Regions from separate parts of the Pantoea sp. NSTU24 genome, predicted to be linked through region 4. Evidence: predicted binding sites of a transcription regulator. Region 4 holds the regulator's gene; each other region holds the start of a gene.

Region 1 (2,200 bases), 2.8 Mb from region 4:
CAGGCGGAACGGACGGTTCTGCAGATCCACGGTATGAATATGATCAAAAATGATCTCAGTATTAAATTTTTCGGCATGCTCATGCATACGTTCCATCAGCGATGGACCTGTCAGATCGTGCGGGTCGCCCGGCCAGTTTTCTACCTCGGTAGTGGTGGTCAGCTGTCCGCCTTTTTCCAGACCGGTGATCAGCACCGGATTCAGGTTGGCGCGTGCAGCATAAACGGCTGCGGTATAACCCGCTGGGCCGGAGCCCAGAATGAGTAACTTACTGTGTTTGGCCGTACTCATGCGTTCCTCAGTTTCATTCGGCTGACATAGCCTGCGATTGTAGGGAATATCTGGCGGCAATGACAAGGCTTAGCCAATTTTGTTAACGATAGCTGCAAACGGCGTAGACGATGAGTGGCAGTTTTGCCTGCGTGATGCGCTAAAAGGGGGCAAAACTCGGGTTAAACCGGTGCATGAGCGGAAAAATATTCATTTAAAAACAGATACCCAGCGGTCTGTCTGGCATCTTGTCCTGAATTTGGTGATTTTACTTTGACAATCGCCTGCGCATTTGCGAAAACATTATCAGAAGTGAATAACATTTATCGGCACAAAACAGGTTTTCATCGCCTGTTTTGCATGTAACGCCGGATAAAAGCAGCCTGATATGGATAATGACGCATGATGTGGACAGACAGCATGCGTCATATCGATAAGTCTTATTACTCAGGCTCTGTTAGCTCACTTCAGAAATGCCCCGAACAATGAGCGTTTTCAGGGCGTGGCAGGTAAAGGGAAGGAATGAAGAGAGACAATAATAATGGTAGACAATAAGAAACGCCCCGGGAAAGACCTCGACAGAATTGACAGGAATATTCTGAACGAACTTCAGAAAGATGGTCGCATTTCAAACGTAGAGCTTTCCAAACGCGTAGGCTTATCGCCTACGCCATGTCTTGAGCGCGTGCGCCGCCTCGAACGTCAGGGATTCATCCTTGGCTATACCGCACAACTGAACCCGCACTATCTCGATGCCTCTCTGCTGGTATTTGTTGAGATTACTCTGAATCGTGGTGCGCCGGATGTGTTTGAACAATTTAACGCCGCCGTACAAAAACTTGAGGAAACTCAAGAGTGTCACCTCGTTTCTGGTGATTTTGACTACCTGCTGAAAACCCGCGTTCCTGATATGTCTGCCTATCGTAAGCTGCTCGGTGAAACCCTGCTGCGCCTGCCGGGCGTAAACGACACGCGAACCTATGTGGTGATGGAAGAGGTCAAACAGAGTAACCGGCTGGTGATCAAAACCCGCTGATGCGGCGCAGGTGCAAAACCTGTGAGATTTCGGTACACTCCTGTGAATTCATACAGGATCAGCGTCGGGTTTGCCCGACGCTGTTGCTTCTTACTTTACAGGCACCTGGAGAGTCCTCTTGAGCCAGGAATACACAGAAGACAAAGACGTTTCGTTACAGTCGCTGAGCAGTGGACGTCGTCTGCTGGAAGCGATGCTCATTCTGGTGGCGCTGTTTGCCATCTACCTGATGGTTTCTCTGGTCAGTTTTAATCCTTCCGACCCGAGCTGGTCGCAGACGGCCTGGCATGAACCCATTCACAATCTCGGCGGCAGCCCCGGTGCCTGGCTGGCCGACACCTTACTCTTCATCTTTGGTGTGATGGCGTATGCCATTCCGCCCGTTATCCTGGGGCTGTGCTGGATTGCTTTCCGGCAGCGCGACAATCAGGACTATTTCGACTATTTTGCTGTCGGGCTGCGCTTAATTGGCGTGCTTGCGCTGGTGGTGACGACCTGTGGTATGGCGGCGCTGAATGCCGACGATATCTGGTACTTCGCCTCCGGCGGCGTAATTGGCAGCCTGGTCAGTAACGCAATCGCTCCCTGGTTCAGTCCGGCGGGCGGCACGCTGATGCTGCTCTGCGTCTGGGCGGCGGGTATTACGCTCTATACCGGCTGGTCATGGCTCACCATTGCAGAACGGATTGGTGGCGTAGTAATGGGTGTGCTGACGTTTGCCAGTAATCGCTCACGTCACGATGAGCCGTGGCAGGAAGAGGATGACGATCGTGATGCGCACGAATTCGCCGATCTGCCTGAGATGAGTGGGGCGGAGCAGGACGACGATGTGCTGCTCTCTGCGCCACGTACCGCGTCCGCGCCGTCACAGCCAGACCCGCTGCTGGCTAAAGC
Region 2 (2,200 bases), 2.4 Mb from region 4:
GCCATAAAAGGGTTCGTCAGTCGCGTGCGGGCTGGTGCGCAGAAATACCCCTATCTGACGACAATACTGGTTCTCGCGACGCAGTTTCTCTGCCGCGCGCTCCGCATAGGCACAGACGGCTTCGCGCATCTGGTCATAATCGGAGATGCGGCTGCCAAACGAACGTGAACACATGATTTGCTGCTTATCCGGTGTCACTGATTCCAGTTCCAGGCAGGATTCGCCACGCAGTTCTCTGACGGTGCGCTCCATCACCACGCTGAACTGTTTGCGAATGGATTCGGTGCTTTGATCGGCCAGATCTTTCGCCGTCATGACGCCCATGGCGTTGAGTCGTTTGCCGATTCGGTGCCCCACGCCCCAGACGTCAGCCACATCGACCAGTGCCAGCAGCTTTTTCTGTCGTTCGGGGTCCGATAAATCGACAATGCCGCCGGTTTTACTCCACTTTTTGGCCGCAAAATTCGCCAGTTTTGCCAGCGTTTTGGTCTGTGCAATGCCGACGCCGACGGTCAGATGGGTCTCTTTGCGGATCCGTTCTTTGACCTGTCGGCCAAAGGTCTCCAGCGCTGTGCAGTTCTGCACGCCGGTGAGATCCATAAACGCCTCGTCGATCGAGTAGATTTCTACCGAGGGGGCCATCTCTTCGAGGATGGTCATCACCCGATGGCTCATGTCGGCATAGAGCGCGTAATTTGAGCTGAAGACCTGTACCGCGTGACGCGTCAGCTCTTCGCGCATTTTAAAATAGGGTGCACCCATTTTAATGCCAGCTTTCTTTGCCTCGGCGCTGCGCGCAATCACACAGCCGTCATTGTTCGACAGCACCACAACCGGTTTACCTTTCAGATCGGGCCGGAAAACGGTTTCGCATGATGCATAGAAGCAGTTCACATCGACCAGCGCGAACATGGTCAGTGCGTCGCTTTAATCACAAAGGTAACAACACCAAACACTTCCAGCACATCTTCGGTCTGAATAGCGATCGGTTTGAATTTAGTATTCATCGGCATCAGTTGCAGGCAGGGGTGAAGCTGAAGACGCTTAACGGTAAATTCGCCGTCGACGGCGGCGACCACGATATCGCCATGGGCGGCGGTAAGGGAACTGTCGACCACCAGCATATCGCCATCGTTGATGCCCGCCTCAATCATCGACTCGCCGCTGACGCGGACAAAATAGGTGGCGCTGGGATGCTGGACCATCAGCGCATTCAGGTCGATGCGCTGTTCAACATAATCCTGCGCCGGTGAGGGAAAGCCGCACGGGACACGTTCGATATAGAGCGGCAGCGGCAGGATAGCGAGCATGTCCGCAGGTTTAATGAATTCCACAATGTTACTCCTTTTTTCATGTTACTGTATATAAATACAGTAATAGCTATTTCCCCCTTTAATCAAGTGCTCTGGCCCTTTTTTAAGTAAAACACCTGATGACCCGACACTTTTTTTTAATCGCTGTTTTTTCAGTGCCGGGATAGTAAACAAAATCGGGTTACTTTCAGCGCAGCGGCAACATATTGCTCTGCCTTGCTCACAGTAACGCCTCTTATAAATTACGCCGTGAATTATTCTGACTTAAGGAAAATCTGACATCTGCTTTCCGGTTCAGACAGACGTTTGAATATAGAGGTTGAGAGGGTTATTCTGCCTTTTTTCAGGCATGGAGGAGTTATGGCAGACGACGATCGCATCAGAAAGCTGGAAGAGACCGTTGCACAGCTAACAGTTGAGACCACAGTATTAAAAGCGATACTGGGCCAGCAAATAGCGCTGAATAATCTCAATTACAAAGGGAAATTTGACGATGTGCTGGCGGCGCTGGCGAAGGAATATGCCGAACGCGGACTGGAGGACGGTAATAATCGGGCCATCCATGATGCCCTGAGACAATATATTAAGTATGAGCCGCCAGGCATGGAATAGACGCCCCTCCGGCAGCGTCTGCCTGCCGGATGTTACCGGCGCGGCTGAACGCTGCTCCGGCCCATCGTAAATACGTCAGGCGCACCTCCCGGATTTACACTCCGCTGTCACTCTCCAGCGCATCCTGAATCGCATCAGCCAGATTCGCTATTTCATTCGCCACAGCCTGCAGATCCCAGGAGGTCTTCGAGCCGGTTGCAGACGTTGAGGCGCTGACGGACTCTTTTGCTACAGAGAGCGCAGCCGCAACAGCGATCGCGCGTTTATGTTGTTCC
Region 3 (2,200 bases), on a different contig from region 4:
CTGATAGGGCGACCGCTGTTTGTCGAACATACCGGCCTTTATCTGGATGGCCTGAACGGCCTGCCCGCCGGACTGACCCGCATTTTCTGGAACCGTCTGGACGCCGATCGCTTTACCGCGCTGGTGCAGGGGCTCGACAGCCAGGCCGTGACCGCCAAGACGGTGCTCGGCTACTGCGATGGTCGCAAAATGTATCAGTTTTCGGGCGAACTGCGCGGCACCATCGCCGCAGAACCTGCTGGCACGCGCGGCTTTCAGTGGGACTGCGTGTTTGTCCCCGAAGGCTATGACCAGACCTTTGCAGAAATGGGTGAACTTAAAAATGAGATCTCAATGCGCCGTATCGCGCTGGATCGCTTTGCCACCTTTTTAAAAACCTCGCGGAGCGTGGCATGAAACCTGAACTTAAGCGTGCTTATGACTCCGGCAAACTGATCCTGTTCGCCGGGGCGGGTATCTCGCGCAATTTCGGCCTGCCGGAGTGGCATGAACTGATTGCGCATCTTGCCAACGAGCTGGGTTACGACCCGAAAATCTTTAACACCTACGGAACCCACCTGTCGCTGGCGGAGTATTACAAACAGAAAAAAGGCTCGCTCGGCCCGCTGCGTAGCTGGATGGATCGTGAATGGCATCGTCCGGATATCGATGTCCGGTCTTCGGAAATTCACACCATGATCACCCAGGGAAATTTCTCCCGTATCTACACGACGAATTATGACCGCTGGCTGGAAGCAGCGCACGACGCCAACGGTGTGCCTTACTACAAAGTAGCCAATGCGGCCGACCTGGTCTCTCTCACCGAGGATAAACGCCACATCATCAAGCTGCACGGTGACTTTGACGATGACACCTCCATCGTGCTCGATGAGAGCAGCTATTTTGAACGCCTTTATTTCGACTCGCCGCTCGACATCAAACTGACGCACGATGTCATGGGCAATTCGGTACTCTTTGTCGGCTACAGCATCAGCGATTTCAATATCCGCCTGCTGTTCTACCGCCTGACCAAAATGTGGGGACGTACCGGGCTGGCGACCGCGCGGCCCAAATCCTACCTGTTCACCAACCGGAACAACCCGGTGGCGAAAGAGGTGCTGGGGCAGTGGGGGATCGAGGTGATCGTCTCCGAAGAGGACGATCCGCGCAAAGCGCTGGCGATGTTTCTTGAGGAGCTGCTGGTGTAGTGAGCACTGGCACAAGAAAAATAAAAAACCTGTGCGTGGACAAGGTTAGCCTGCGCACAACCCGTAAACGCTATTCTCTGCTGGCAATGCATTACCGGCATGATATACTGTATGTATACACAGTACCTGAGGGCGAAAAAGATGGCTGTTGAAACAAAATTTGTAGTAGTCAGAAAGGGTGAAGAGAAGATGACGTTTGCCAATAAGAAAGAGGCCGATGCCTACGACAAAATGCTCGATATGGCCGAAGCCTTCACCGACTGGCTGTTACAGCAGCAGCCTGATATGGGCGAATCTCAGGCAGAAACGCTGGGCCTGCTGATGGCCGATCAGAAAGATGCTGTTCAGCATATCCTGCGCACCAGCAAACTGCCGACAGTGGCGGCCAGCGCATCGAAGTCTGGCGCCGTTTCCGATCAGGATGCCAGCGAGCAGGCAGACGAGCCCGCGACAAAGAAAGTGCGCGCCGTTAAAGCCGCCTGATCGCCACAACGCCGGAAGCCACCCTTCCGGCGTTGTCGTTTCTGGCCTGCGCGGCCTCAGACCGCCTTGTTTTCCGCGTGGCTGACCTGGTAACGGGTGCTCCTGCCGCCGCCTTCCAGTTTGTAAAGACAGCCTTTTTCCACCAGTTCGGCCAGATGTCGCGTCGCGGTTGCCTTACTTACTTTCGCGACTTTCTGATACTGACTGGCGCTGATGCCCAGCTCGAAACCCTGCTCCCCGCCATCCAGCAACCGGTTCATCACCTTTACCTGTTCAGGGCTTAAACCGGTTCCCTGATGCCGCAGCCAGAAACGTGCCTTTTTCTGCGTGCGTTCGATAACCTGCATCGCCTGCTGCAGGCTCTCATCCAGAATATCCAGAAACCACACCAGCCAGGGTGTGATGTCGAGGTCGCCTTTTTGCGTCTGTTCAAGAATTCGGTAATAGCCGGTTCGCTGCGCCAGGATAGCGGAAGACATGGCATAAAGGCGAATGCTCTGACTGTCCGCCTGCGCCAGCGCCAGATCGGT
Region 4 (2,200 bases):
CGTGCAGTTTCAGTACCCGCCAGACCATGATGCTGCCAACGCCCAGCGTAATATATTCGGCCAGCGCCGTGGCGGTGGCCGCACCCGCAACACCCCAGTGCAGCCCCATGACCAGCCAGAGATCGAGCACGATATTGACCAGATTCCCTACCACCAGCAGGATCACCGGCGCGCGTGCATACTGCACGCCCAGCAGCCAGCCCAGAATCACCAGGTTTGCCAGCGTAGCTGGCGCACTGAGCCAGCGGATCTGAATAAACCGTGCCGCCTGCGCCAGGACGTCGGGACTGCCGCCGACCAGCTGTGTCGCCAGCTGGATAACCGGATAGCGTAAGGCGATAAACAGCACCCCTGCCAGCAGCGCAATAATCAGTGGCTGGACCAGCGCCCGCGCCAGCGCCGTTTTGTCGCCCGCACCCAGCGCCTGGGCCGTAAGGCCCGTGGTGCTCATCCGCAGAAAAAGCAGCAGCATAAAGAGAAAACTGGTGACAGTGGTCCCGACCGCGACCCCACCAAGATAGACAGGGCTGTCGAGATGACCAATAACAGCGGTATCGACCACACCCAGTAAGGGTACGGTGATATTTGACAGGATCATCGGCAGCGCAAGCCGCCAGAGATTTTTATCGGTTGACGTAATAAAGCGCATTCGCCGTTCCGTGCTCAGTGTCGCTGCGCAAACAGGGCCGCGACAAAATTAGGGCAGACAGAATAGCATCAGAGAGGGCGAATGCACGCGGGCAGAAAAATCAGAGCCACTCGCCGTTGCGAACGACACCCACTGCCAGACCTTCAATAGTCAGCGACTGCGCACGGGTATCAACCACAATCGGGTCAAACTCACTGTTTTCAGGCAGCAGATGGACAATAGCCCCCTGCTTTTTCCAGCGTTTCACTGTGACTTCATCATCAATGCGCGCCACCACGACCTGTCCGTTACGCACATCCTGGGTTTTATGCACGGCGAGCAGATCGCCATCCATAATCCCGATATCTTTCATCGACATTCCGCTGACGCGCAGCAGGAAGTCAGCCGACGGCTTAAACAGGCCCGGATCCACCTTGTAGTGGGTTTCGATATGTTCCTGCGCCATGATTGGCTCACCGGCAGCGACCCGGCCAATCAGCGGTAAGCCTTCAGAGGCTTCTTCTTCCATCAGCAGACGGATGCCGCGCGAGGCACCGGACACGATCTCGATGACGCCTTTACGCGCCAGCGCTTTCAGATGCTCTTCTGCCGCGTTCGGCGAACGGAATCCCAGCTGCGCGGCAATCTCGGCACGCGTAGGCGGCATGCCTGTTGAAGTAATATGGTCGCGAATCAGGTCATAGACCTGCTGCTGCCTGCTGGTTAATGCTTTCATCCCGCCCCCTGGTTGTTTATACAGTCGCTGTGAGTATATACAGGTATTGGCGAAATGGAAACCGATTGTCCCGCAAAACGCGGCTTCCGACGCGATATGGAACGCTTATCGCAAATGTGACCAGAGCAGCGCGATCCAGACAAACAGAGCCAGCAGAATGGTGATTAGCACCGCGGCCGATCCCATATCTTTCGCCCGACCAGCCAGGGGATGATGCTCCTGACCAATGCGATCCACCACGGATTCAATCGCGCTGTTAAGGATTTCAACAATCACTACCAGCACCACCGATCCAATCATAAGGATACGGGAAACCACATCCACATCCAGCCAGCAGGCGATGACGATGGCAACCAGCGCGGCCAGCGCTTCCTGACGAAATGCCGCTTCATGCTGCCAGGCGGCACGCAGCCCCTGCCATGAGTAACCTGCGGCTTTAACTATTCTGATAAGTCCGGTGGCATTATTTGCCATGATGGGGGAACCCTTTCATCGTATTGACGTCAATGTCTGGGCTGCGTGCAATTAGCACCACCACAGATCTTCGCTGCGCTTTCTGGTATGCTTGCGGCGCTTTGCTAACAAGAGGCTTCATGTTGTCTATGTCAGGTTGGCGTAAACTTTATTACAAACTGCTTAATTTACCACTGTCGTTTTTGGTAAAAAGTAAGGCCATTCCGGCCGATCCCGTTTCAGAACATGGCCTGGATCCGACCCGGCCTATTATGTATGTTTTGCCTTACGATTCGAAGGCCGACTTACTCACTTTGCGCGCCCAGTGTCTGCGACACCATCTGCCCGATCCGCTCTCTCCGCTGGAGATTGACGGTTCGCTG

What was found. Region 4 encodes LexA, which represses DNA repair genes until DNA is damaged. Its sites were predicted from a motif close to TNCTGTATGTACATACAGNA; they were not measured.
Region 1: the regulator LexA is predicted to act here: its motif matches at 1,345-1,364, upstream of ACLHDD_RS03735 (DNA translocase FtsK 4TM domain-containing protein).
Region 2: the regulator LexA is predicted to act here: its motif matches at 1,357-1,376, upstream of umuD (translesion error-prone DNA polymerase V autoproteolytic subunit).
Region 3: the regulator LexA is predicted to act here: its motif matches at 1,293-1,312, upstream of ACLHDD_RS19800 (YebG family protein).

What each region holds. Positions count from the first base shown of each region.
Region 1 is NZ_JBKIWZ010000001.1:751,490-753,689, forward strand. It holds gene trxB (thioredoxin-disulfide reductase) at 1-291, opposite strand, end outside; gene lrp (leucine-responsive transcriptional regulator Lrp) at 812-1,306, shown strand; gene ACLHDD_RS03735 (DNA translocase FtsK 4TM domain-containing protein) at 1,425-2,200, shown strand, end outside.
Region 2 is NZ_JBKIWZ010000001.1:1,150,839-1,153,038, reverse strand. It holds gene umuC (translesion error-prone DNA polymerase V subunit UmuC) at 1-912, opposite strand, end outside; gene umuD (translesion error-prone DNA polymerase V autoproteolytic subunit) at 915-1,334, opposite strand; gene ACLHDD_RS05680 (hypothetical protein) at 1,674-1,925, shown strand; gene ACLHDD_RS05675 (hypothetical protein) at 2,020-2,200, opposite strand, start outside.
Region 3 is NZ_JBKIWZ010000003.1:264,439-266,638, reverse strand. It holds gene ACLHDD_RS19810 (non-canonical purine NTP pyrophosphatase) at 1-396, shown strand, start outside; gene ACLHDD_RS19805 (SIR2 family protein) at 393-1,187, shown strand; gene ACLHDD_RS19800 (YebG family protein) at 1,329-1,670, shown strand; gene ACLHDD_RS19795 (Fic family protein) at 1,727-2,200, opposite strand, start outside.
Region 4 is NZ_JBKIWZ010000001.1:3,529,162-3,531,361, reverse strand. It holds gene dinF (MATE family efflux transporter DinF) at 1-649, opposite strand, end outside; gene lexA (transcriptional repressor LexA) at 750-1,364, opposite strand; gene ACLHDD_RS16735 (diacylglycerol kinase) at 1,470-1,838, opposite strand; gene plsB (glycerol-3-phosphate 1-O-acyltransferase PlsB) at 1,967-2,200, shown strand, end outside.